One region of the Ramlibacter sp. GCM10027632 genome, then DNA from elsewhere that is predicted to be linked to it. Evidence: predicted binding sites of a transcription regulator. Region 1 holds the regulator's gene; the other holds the start of a gene.
What was found. Region 1 encodes FNR, which switches genes on or off when oxygen is low (the NO sensors DNR and NnrR bind a similar motif). Its sites were predicted from a motif close to TTGATNNNNATCAA; they were not measured.

Region 1 (4,405 bases):
TCCACTCCTCCAGCGTCTTGGCGTTCTGGCTGTAGGTGGCGCCGACGCGGCCGATGGCGGAGACGCCCAGGCCGATCAGGTCGCAGTCGGGCTGGGTGCTGTAGCCCTGGAAGTTGCGGTGCAGGCGGCCCTGGCGCTTGGCCACGGCCAGCGGGTCGTCGGGCAGCGCGAAGTGGTCCATGCCCACGTAGACATAGCCCTCCTTCTCGAAGGCGGCCAGCGCCGAGGCCAGCATGCCGACCTTGCTGGCGCCCGAGGGCAGGTCGATGGCGATGATGCGCCGCTGCGGCTTGAAGCGCTCCGGCAGGTGCGCGTAGGCATAGAGCGCGATGCGGTCGGGCCGCAGCTGCGCCACCTGCGACAGCGTGCGCGCGAACGACTCCGAGGTCTGCTTCGGCAGGCCGTAGATCAGGTCCACGTTGACCGACTCGAAGCCGATGCGGCGCGCCTCGTCCACCAGCGCGAAGACCTGCTCCACGGGCTGGATGCGGTGCACCGCCTTCTGCACGTCGGGGTCGAAGTCCTGCACGCCGAAGCTGACGCGGTTGAAGCCCAGGTCGGCCAGCGCCTGCAGGCGGGTGGCGTCCACCGTGCGCGGGTCGACCTCGATCGAATACTCGCCGCCGGGCACCAGCGCGAAGTTGGCGCGCAGCATGGCCATGAGCTGGCCCAGCTCGGCGTCGCTGAGGAAGGTGGGCGTGCCGCCGCCCAGGTGCAGTTGGCTCACCGACTGCCCGCGCCCGAGTTCGGCGACATGCAGGGCCACCTCGCGCGCCAGGTACTCGAGGTACTCCGCGCCGCGCTCATGGTGCTTGGTGATGATCTTGTTGCAGGCGCAGTAGTAGCACAGGGACGCGCAGAACGGGATGTGCACGTAGATCGACAGCGGCAGGGACGAGGGCTGCTGCCCGCGCTGGCGCAGGGCCTGCGCGTAATCGCCGGCGGTGAACGCCTCGACGAACCGGTCGGCCGTGGGGTAGGAGGTGTAGCGCGGCCCGTTGATGTCGAAGCGCTGCAACAGCTCGGGCGAGATGGTGTTCATGGCGTCCTGCGGATTCCTCAGCGGGTGACGAGCACCGGCACCGGCGATTGCGCGACGACCTTCGCGGCCACGCTGCCCAGCACTACGCGGGCGATGCCGGTGCGGCCGTGCGAGCCGATGACGATGAGGTCGGCCTGGGTGTCGCGGGCGGTCTCGAGCAGGCCCTCGATGACCGAGACATCCTCGACGAGGCGGGTGACCAGGGGCACCGGGGCGCCGCCCTCGGCCGACATGCGGGCCACGCGGGCATGGGCCTCGGCGCCGTGCACGCGCGCAGCCTCCATGTAGGCGTTGAAGCCCATGGGGTTGGCCTCGCCGATGCCCAGGTAGGGATAAGGGTCGACCACGTAGAGCGCGGTCAGCGTCGCCCCATGGGTGCGGGCGAGGGAAATGGCCAGCGTGGCGGCGTGGTCCGAGGCGGCCGAGCCGTCGGTGGCCAGGAGGATGCGCTTGAACATGGTGTGACCTCTCAGGGGAAGTGACGTGTTGGCGGATGATGCGACGGGATGCTCCCGCCGTGGTTGATTCGGGTCAATTGACAGGTCGCTTGCAGGCCACAGAATCGGCTCCATCTGACCGTATCGCCCCGACTGAAAGGCCCGACGACCATGACCACCTTCCAAGCCGAGATGACGCCCCGCTTCCAGCAGCTGCTCGAGCGGCGCGAGGCCGAGCTGCGCGCGTTGCTGGCCGAGGAATCGGCCCGCGACCAGGCCGAGGCGCAGGCGCGCGAGCCGGGCGAAGCGGTGACCGACTTCAAGGACCTGGCCGACGCCGAGACCAGCACCGCGGTGCACGAGATGCAGCACACGCACGCGGTGCAGGAACTCGAGGCGGTGCAGGCGGCGCTGCTGCGGCTGGCGCGCGGCCAGTACGGCCAGTGCCTGGCGTGCGGCGAGCCCATCGAGCTGCGCCGGCTGGAGGCGCTGCCGACGGCGCTGCGTTGCATCCGCTGCCAGTCGCTGGCCGAGACCGCCTGAGCCAAGCTCAGTGCACCCGGCTGTCGAAGGCCCGTCCCAGGGCCTCGAGGTCGAGGATGCGGATGTGGCGCTTGTCCACCTCCAGCAGGCGCTGCTGCTGGAAGGCCGAGAACGTGCGGCTCACCGTCTCCAGCTTCATGCCCAGGTAGCTGCCGATCTCGGCGCGCGACATGCGCAGGTGGAACTCGCTGGCCGAGTAACCGCGCGCCTTCAGGCGCTGCGAGAGGTTCAGCAGGAAGGCCGCCAGGCGCTCCTCGGCGTTCATGCTCCCGAGCAGCATCATCAGGCTGTGCTCACGCACGATCTCGCGGCTCATGAGGCGGGCCATCAGCATCTGGATGTCGGCGCTGCCGCTGGCCAGCTCGCTCAGGTGGGTGTAGGGGATGGCGCAGACCTCGGCATCCTCCAGCGCGGTGGCGGCGCTGGCGTGGCGGCCGTGGGCGACGCCGTCCAGGCCCATCAGCTCCCCGGCCATGTGGAAGCCGGAGACCTGCTCGCGGCCGTCCACCAGCATCAGGCTGGACTTGAAGGTGCCGCTGCGCACCGCGTAGATGAACTGGAACTTGTCCCCCCCGCGATAGAGCTCCTCGCCGGTGCGCACGCGGCGGCGGCCGAAGCGCAGGCCGTCCAGGCGCTGCAGGTCCGCGCCGCTGAGGCCGCAGGGCAGGCACAGGTCCTTCAGGTGGCAGTTGGAGCACAGGGTCTTGAGCGGCGCGGCGCCGCAGCCGGCGCCCTCCGAAGACTCCGTCACGGAGCGGCGCGGCACGACGCGGACGGGAGCGATGGCGTGTTCGTGGTTCATGCGGGGGTCTCTCTCGTGGGGTGTTCAGTGATGGACGCGGCTGCCGGCATCGGCGATCGCGTCGGGCAGCTGCTCGAAGTCGCTGCTCTTGTCCAGGAAGCTCGCGGCGCCCTCGCCGAGGTAGCGCTTGCGGTAGGCGGGCGCGGCGTTGTTGCTGAAGACGACGAAGGCGATGCCCGGGGCCGCCTCGCGCACCGCCTTGAGCACCTGCAGGCCCGTGCCGCCCTCGAGCTGGACATCGAGCACGACCACCTCCGGCCGGCTGGCCAGGATGCCCTCGATGCAGCCTTGCGGCGTGGCCGCCTCGCCGACGACCTCCATGTCGTGCTCGCCGAGCAGGTTGGCCACGCGCGAGCGGATCGGGCCGGAGTCGTCGGCCAGGAAGACGCGGGGATGGGAGCTGGGTGCCATGGACGTGACTGTGCCGCGTCCGCCGGCTCTTGCCCATCAGTAAGAGCTGAATTGCTGGCTAGGAATCGTCTGGAACGCGGCCTAGGACTCGTCCTAGGCCGCCAGGGCGGCGCTCAGATCTCGGTGGCGTCCGCCAGCCCGTGCTTGATGGCGTAGCGCACCAGGTCGCTGGGGTTGCCCAGGCCCAGCTTGTGCATCAGGTTGGATTTGTGGGTGCTCACTGTCTTGACCGACAGGCTCATGCGCTCGGCGATCGCGGTGACCGAGGCGCCGGCCACGAGCTGCTGGAACACCTCGAACTCGCGGGCCGACAGCGCCTCGTGGGGCGCCGCCTCGCGGCCCGGCATGGCCCCCAGGGCCAGCTGCTGGGCCACCTCGGCGGTGACGTAGGCGCCGCCGTCGGCGATCTTGCGCAGCGCCTGCTCCAGCTCGGCGGGCGCGCTTTCCTTGGTCAGGTAGCCGCTGGCGCCGGACTTGATGGCCCGCACCGCGTACTGGGTCTCGTGGTGCATGGACAGCACCAGGATGCGCACGCGCGGCCGCTCGGCCTTCACCAGCTTGATCAGCTCCATGCCGCTGCGCCCGGGCATGGACAGGTCCAGCACCAGCAGGTCGAACTCGGCCTCGCGCACCCGCTGCAGCACCTGGGCGCCGTCGGCGGCCTCGCCCACCACCTGGAAATCGGGCACGCGCGCGAGGATGCCCTTGAGGCCCTCGCGCACGATGGCGTGGTCATCGGCCAGGACGACGCGGATCATGTGCCGGCCCCCTGCCCCGCCGGCGCCGGGATGCGCGCCGCGACCCGCGTGCCCTCGCCCGGGGTGGACTCGATGGACATCGTGCCCTCCAGCAGCTGGGCCCGCTCGCGCAGGCCGATCAGTCCCAGCGACTGCGGCTTGCGGCCGGCGCCGGTGTCGAAGCCGACGCCGTCGTCGCGCACCTCGATCACGATCTGCCGGCCAGCGCGCGCCACGCGCACCCACACGGTCCGCGCCCGGGCATGCTTGGCGACGTTGGCCAGAGACTCCTGCACGATGCGGAAGACGGCCGTGGCGTAGGGCTCCTCCAGTTCGAGGGACTCGTCGAGGTCCAGCTCGCAGTGCACGCCATGGCGCTGCGTGAAGCTCTGGGCCAGCCACTCGATGGCGGGCACCAGGCCCAGGTCGTCCA
Region 2 (4,405 bases), on a different contig from region 1:
AACGCCGAGGGCCGCTTCGTGATGCGCGCCGACGCGGTGGGCCAGGAGACGGTGCTGGCCAAGATCATCCGGCTGGTGGAGGACGCTCAGGCCGCCAAGGCCCCGATCCAGCGGCTGGTGGACCAGGTCTCGGCGGTGTTCGTGCCGGTGGTGATCGGGGTCGCCTTCCTCACGCTGGGCGGCTGGCTGCTGGCCGGTGGCGGCCTGGAGGCCGCCCTGATCCATGCGGTGGCGGTGATGGTGATCGCCTGCCCCTGCGCCCTGGGACTGGCCACGCCGGCGGCGATCATGGCCGGCACCGGCGTGGCCGCGCGCCACGGCATCCTGATCAAGGACGCGCAGGCGCTGGAGCTGGCGCACCGCGTCGACACCGTGGCCTTCGACAAGACCGGCACGCTGACCGTGGGCCGCCCGCGCCTGGTGGCCTTCGTGCCCGCGCCGGGCTGCGACGAGGCCGAGGCGCTCACCGCCGCGGCCAGCCTGCAGGGGGGCAGCGAGCACCCGCTGGCGCGTGCCGTGGTGGCCGCGGCGCGCGAGCGCGGCCTGGCCGTGCCGGCGCCCGCGGGCGTGCGCGCGGTGGCCGGCCGCGGCACCGAGGGCGAGGTCGGCGTGCGCAGCTTCCTCATCGGCAGCGTGCGCTGGATGCAGGAGCTGGGCGTGGACCTGTCCGCGCTGGACGCAGCGCTGCAGGGCCTGCAGCAGGACGGCGCCACGGTGTCGGTGATGCTGGAGCGCACCACCGCCGGCCTGGCGCCGCGCGCCCTCATGGCCTTTGCCGACGAGCCCAAGCCGGAGGCGAAGGAGGCGCTGGCGGCGCTGCGCGCGCGCGGGCTGCGGCTGGTGATGATCTCCGGCGACAACCGCGCCGCGGCGCTCGCGATGGGCCGCCGCCTCGGCCTCGCCGCGGACGAGGTGATGGCCGAGGTGCTGCCCGGCGACAAGGCCGCCCGCGTCGCGGCGCTGCGCGGGGGCGGGCACGAGGAGCGGCATGTGGTGGCGATGGTGGGCGACGGCGTGAACGACGCGCCCGCGCTGGCCGCCGCCGACGTGGGCCTGGCCATGGCCACCGGCACCGACGTGGCCATGCACGCCGCCGGCATCACGCTGATGCGCGGTGACGTGCGCCTGGTGGCGGGCGCGCTCGACATCTCGGGCCGCACGGTGCGCAAGATCCGCCAGAACCTGTTCTGGGCCTTCGCCTACAACGTGGCCGGCATCCCGCTGGCGGCGCTGGGCTTCCTGAGCCCGGTGGTGGCGGGCGCGGCGATGGCGCTGTCCAGCGTGAGCGTGATGGCCAACGCGCTGACGCTGCGCCGCTGGCGCGAGACGCCGTGAACGAACCGGCCGCACGCACGGCCTGCCGGGGCGCGCCGTGCGCGCTCGCGGCCTCCAGGCCCGCAGGGCGTTGACCTGGGTCAACGAAGGTTCGCAGCGCGCGTGGGAAGCTGCGCGCCATGCCTCCCGCACAGACCGCCTTCCAGATCATTCGCGACGAGCACGCCGCGGTGTCGGCGGTGCTGCGGGCGATGGCGCGGCTGATCGAGCGCGGCCCGGGCGATGCGCCCGAGGACTTCTTCGACCGGCTGCGCGCGATGCTGTTCTACATCGACGAGTTTCCCGAGCGCCGGCACCACCCGAAGGAGTCGGACCTGCTGTTCCCGAAGATCGTGCGGCACCTGCCCGAGCTGATGCCGGTGATCCGCCGTCTCGAGACCGACCACCTGCAGGGCGAGGGCCGCGTGCGCGAGCTGCAGCACCTGCTGCTCGCCTGGGAGCTGCTCGGCGAGCCGCGGCGCGAGGCCTTCGAGCAGGCGGCGCAGACCTACCTGCGCTTCTACCTGGACCACATGCGGGTGGAGGAGGTGCAGCTGCTGCCGGTGGCCGAACGCGAGCTGCCGCGTGAGGTGGTCGCCGAGCTCGACGCCGCCTTCCGCGGCCACACCGACCCGCTGGCCGCGGGCGGGCCGCAGCCGGGCTACGAGCGCCTGTTCGCCCGCATCCTGGTCAAGACCCCGGACTGACCGGGAAGGGCCCGCGCAGGTAGACTGCGCGCCTTTTTTCGCGACCTGCTTCCATGGCCTTCGACACTGAACAACAGCCCGGCGTGAGCGCCGCGCGCCCCGCGGCCAGCCGCGGCTTCACGCTGAACCATTCCATGCTGCGCGTGAAGGACCCGGCGGTCTCGCTGGCCTTCTACACCGGCGTGATGGGCATGCGCCTGCTGCGCAAGCTCGACTTCCCCGAGATGAAGTTCAGCCTGTACTTCCTGGCCCGCGTCGACGACGGCGAGGCCATCCCCGAGGAGGTCGGCGAGCGCACCGTGTGGACCTTCCGCCAGCGCGGGCTGCTGGAGCTCACGCACAACTGGGGCACCGAGTCCGACCCCGGCTTCAAGTACCACGACGGCAACGCCCAGCCCCAGGGCTTTGGCCACATCTGCTTCTCGGTGCCGGACCTCGCGGCGGCAGTGGCGTGGTTCGACGAGCAGGGTGTGGCCTACGTCAAGCGCCCCGAGCAGGGCAAGCTGCGTGACGTGGCCTTCATCAAGGACCCGGACGGCTACTGGATCGAGATCGTCCAGCCCGAGCTGCTCGCCGGGCTGGGGCGCTGAGCCTGCGCAGGCGGCTTACCCGGCGAGCGTCGGGTAGTCGGTGTAGCCCTTCTCGCCGCCGCCGTAGAAGGTGCTGCGGTCTCCCTCGTTCCACGGCGCGCCGCGCTGCAGCCGCTCCACCAGGTCGGGGTTGGCGATGAAGGGCCGGCCGAAGGCCACCAGGTCGGCGCCCCGTGCGAGGGCGCGGTCGGCGAGGGCGGCGTCATAGCCGTTGTTCACCATCCAGGCGCCGGTGCCGCCGGCCTCGCGGTAGGCGCGGCGCAGCGCCTCGTAGTCGAAGGGGCGCCCCTCGACCTCGCGCGGGCCGCCGGTGGCGCCCTCGATCACGTGCACATAGGCCAGGCCCAGCGGCGCGAGCTGGCGCACCAGGTACTCGAACAACGGCTGGGGGTCGGCGTCGACCACGTCGTTGGCCGGCGTCACCGGCGACAGCCGGATGCCGGTGCGGCCGCCGCCGACCTCGGCCACGATCGCGCGCACCACCTCCAGCGGGAAGCGGGCGCGGTTCTCGACGCAGCCACCGAAGGCGTCGGTGCGCTGGTTGCTGCCGGTCTTGAGGAACTGGTCCAGCAGGTAGCCGTTGGCGGCATGCACCTCCACCCCGTCGAAGCCGGCGCCGGTGACGGCGGCCTGCGCGGCGTGGCGGTAGTCGTCGACGATGCCGGGCAGCTCGGCCGCCTCGAGCGCGCGCGGCGCGGAGGTGTCCTCGAAGCGGCCCTGGCCGTTCTCGATCAGGTAGGTCTTGGTCCGGGCGGTGAGGGCCGAGGGCGCGACCGGCGCGGCGCCGCCGGGCTGCAGCGAGGTGTGGGAGACGCGGCCCACGTGCCACAGCTGCACCACCATGCGGCCGCCGCGGGCGTGGACGGCGTCCGTCACCGGCTTCCAGGCGGCGACCTGTTCCGGCGTGTACAAGCCGGGCACGTCGGCATAGCCCTGGCCCTGGTGGCTGACGGGCGTTGCCTCGGAAATGATCAGGCCGGCGCTGGCGCGCTGGGCGTAGTAGGTCGCCATCAGCGGCGTGGGCACGGCGCCGGGGGCGCGGTTGCGGGTCAGGGGCGCCATCACGATGCGATTGCGCAGCGCGAGGTCACCCGCGCGGGCGGGGTCGAAAAGGGTCGTCATCCGGTCGGGGGGGTTACTTCAGGCCTTCGGCGGCCAGGGCTTCCTGGACTGCGGGGCGGGCCCGCATGCGCTCCTGGAAGGCGATCAGGTTCGTCATGCCCGACAGGTCGATCTTCATCACGGCGGCCCAGCGGCTCACGGTGTAGAGGTAGGCATCGGCGACGCTGAAGGTGTCGCCCATGAGGTACTGCTTGCCGGCGAGCTCGCTGTCGACCCACAGCAGGCGGTTGATCAGCTTGTCGCGGAACACGCCCTTGGCCTCTTCGGGCACCGCGGCGTTGAACAGCGGCCCGAAGCCCTTGTGCAGCTCGGTGCTGATGAAGGTCAGCCACTCCTGCACGCGGTAGCGGGGCAGGGTGCCGTTGGCGGGGGCGAGGTTCTTCTGCGGGACCTGGTCGGCGATGTACTGCACGATCGCCGGGCCTTCGCGCAGGCGGGTGCCGTCGTCGAGCTCCAGCAGGGGCACGTAGCCCAGGGGGTTGATGGCGTAGTAGCTGCTGCCGTCGGGCAGCTTGTGCGTCTTGGTGGGCGCCAGCACCAGTTCGAAGGGCAGGCCCGCCTCGCGCAGGACGATGTGGGGCGAGAGCGAGCAGGAACCGGTGGAGTAGTACAGCTTCATGGCGTGGAGGAAGGGTCAGGGGTGGAAGACCCCTGATCCTATCCACGTGCGGG

Region 2: the regulator FNR is predicted to act here: its motif matches at 1,406-1,419, upstream of ACFQZY_RS10940 (hemerythrin domain-containing protein).

Annotation. Positions count from the first base shown of each region.
Region 1 is NZ_JBHTGW010000002.1:431,132-435,536, reverse strand. It holds gene hemN (oxygen-independent coproporphyrinogen III oxidase) at 1-1,042, opposite strand, end outside; gene ACFQZY_RS05505 (universal stress protein) at 1,060-1,500, opposite strand; gene ACFQZY_RS05500 (TraR/DksA family transcriptional regulator) at 1,651-2,022, shown strand; gene fnr (fumarate/nitrate reduction transcriptional regulator Fnr) at 2,030-2,824, opposite strand; gene ACFQZY_RS05490 (response regulator transcription factor) at 2,849-3,235, opposite strand; gene ACFQZY_RS05485 (response regulator) at 3,349-3,993, opposite strand; gene ACFQZY_RS05480 (PAS domain-containing sensor histidine kinase) at 3,990-4,405, opposite strand, start outside.
Region 2 is NZ_JBHTGW010000006.1:108,577-112,981, forward strand. It holds gene ACFQZY_RS10935 (heavy metal translocating P-type ATPase) at 1-1,335, shown strand, start outside; gene ACFQZY_RS10940 (hemerythrin domain-containing protein) at 1,455-2,021, shown strand; gene gloA (lactoylglutathione lyase) at 2,075-2,611, shown strand; gene ACFQZY_RS10950 (alkene reductase) at 2,627-3,733, opposite strand; gene gstA (glutathione transferase GstA) at 3,747-4,352, opposite strand.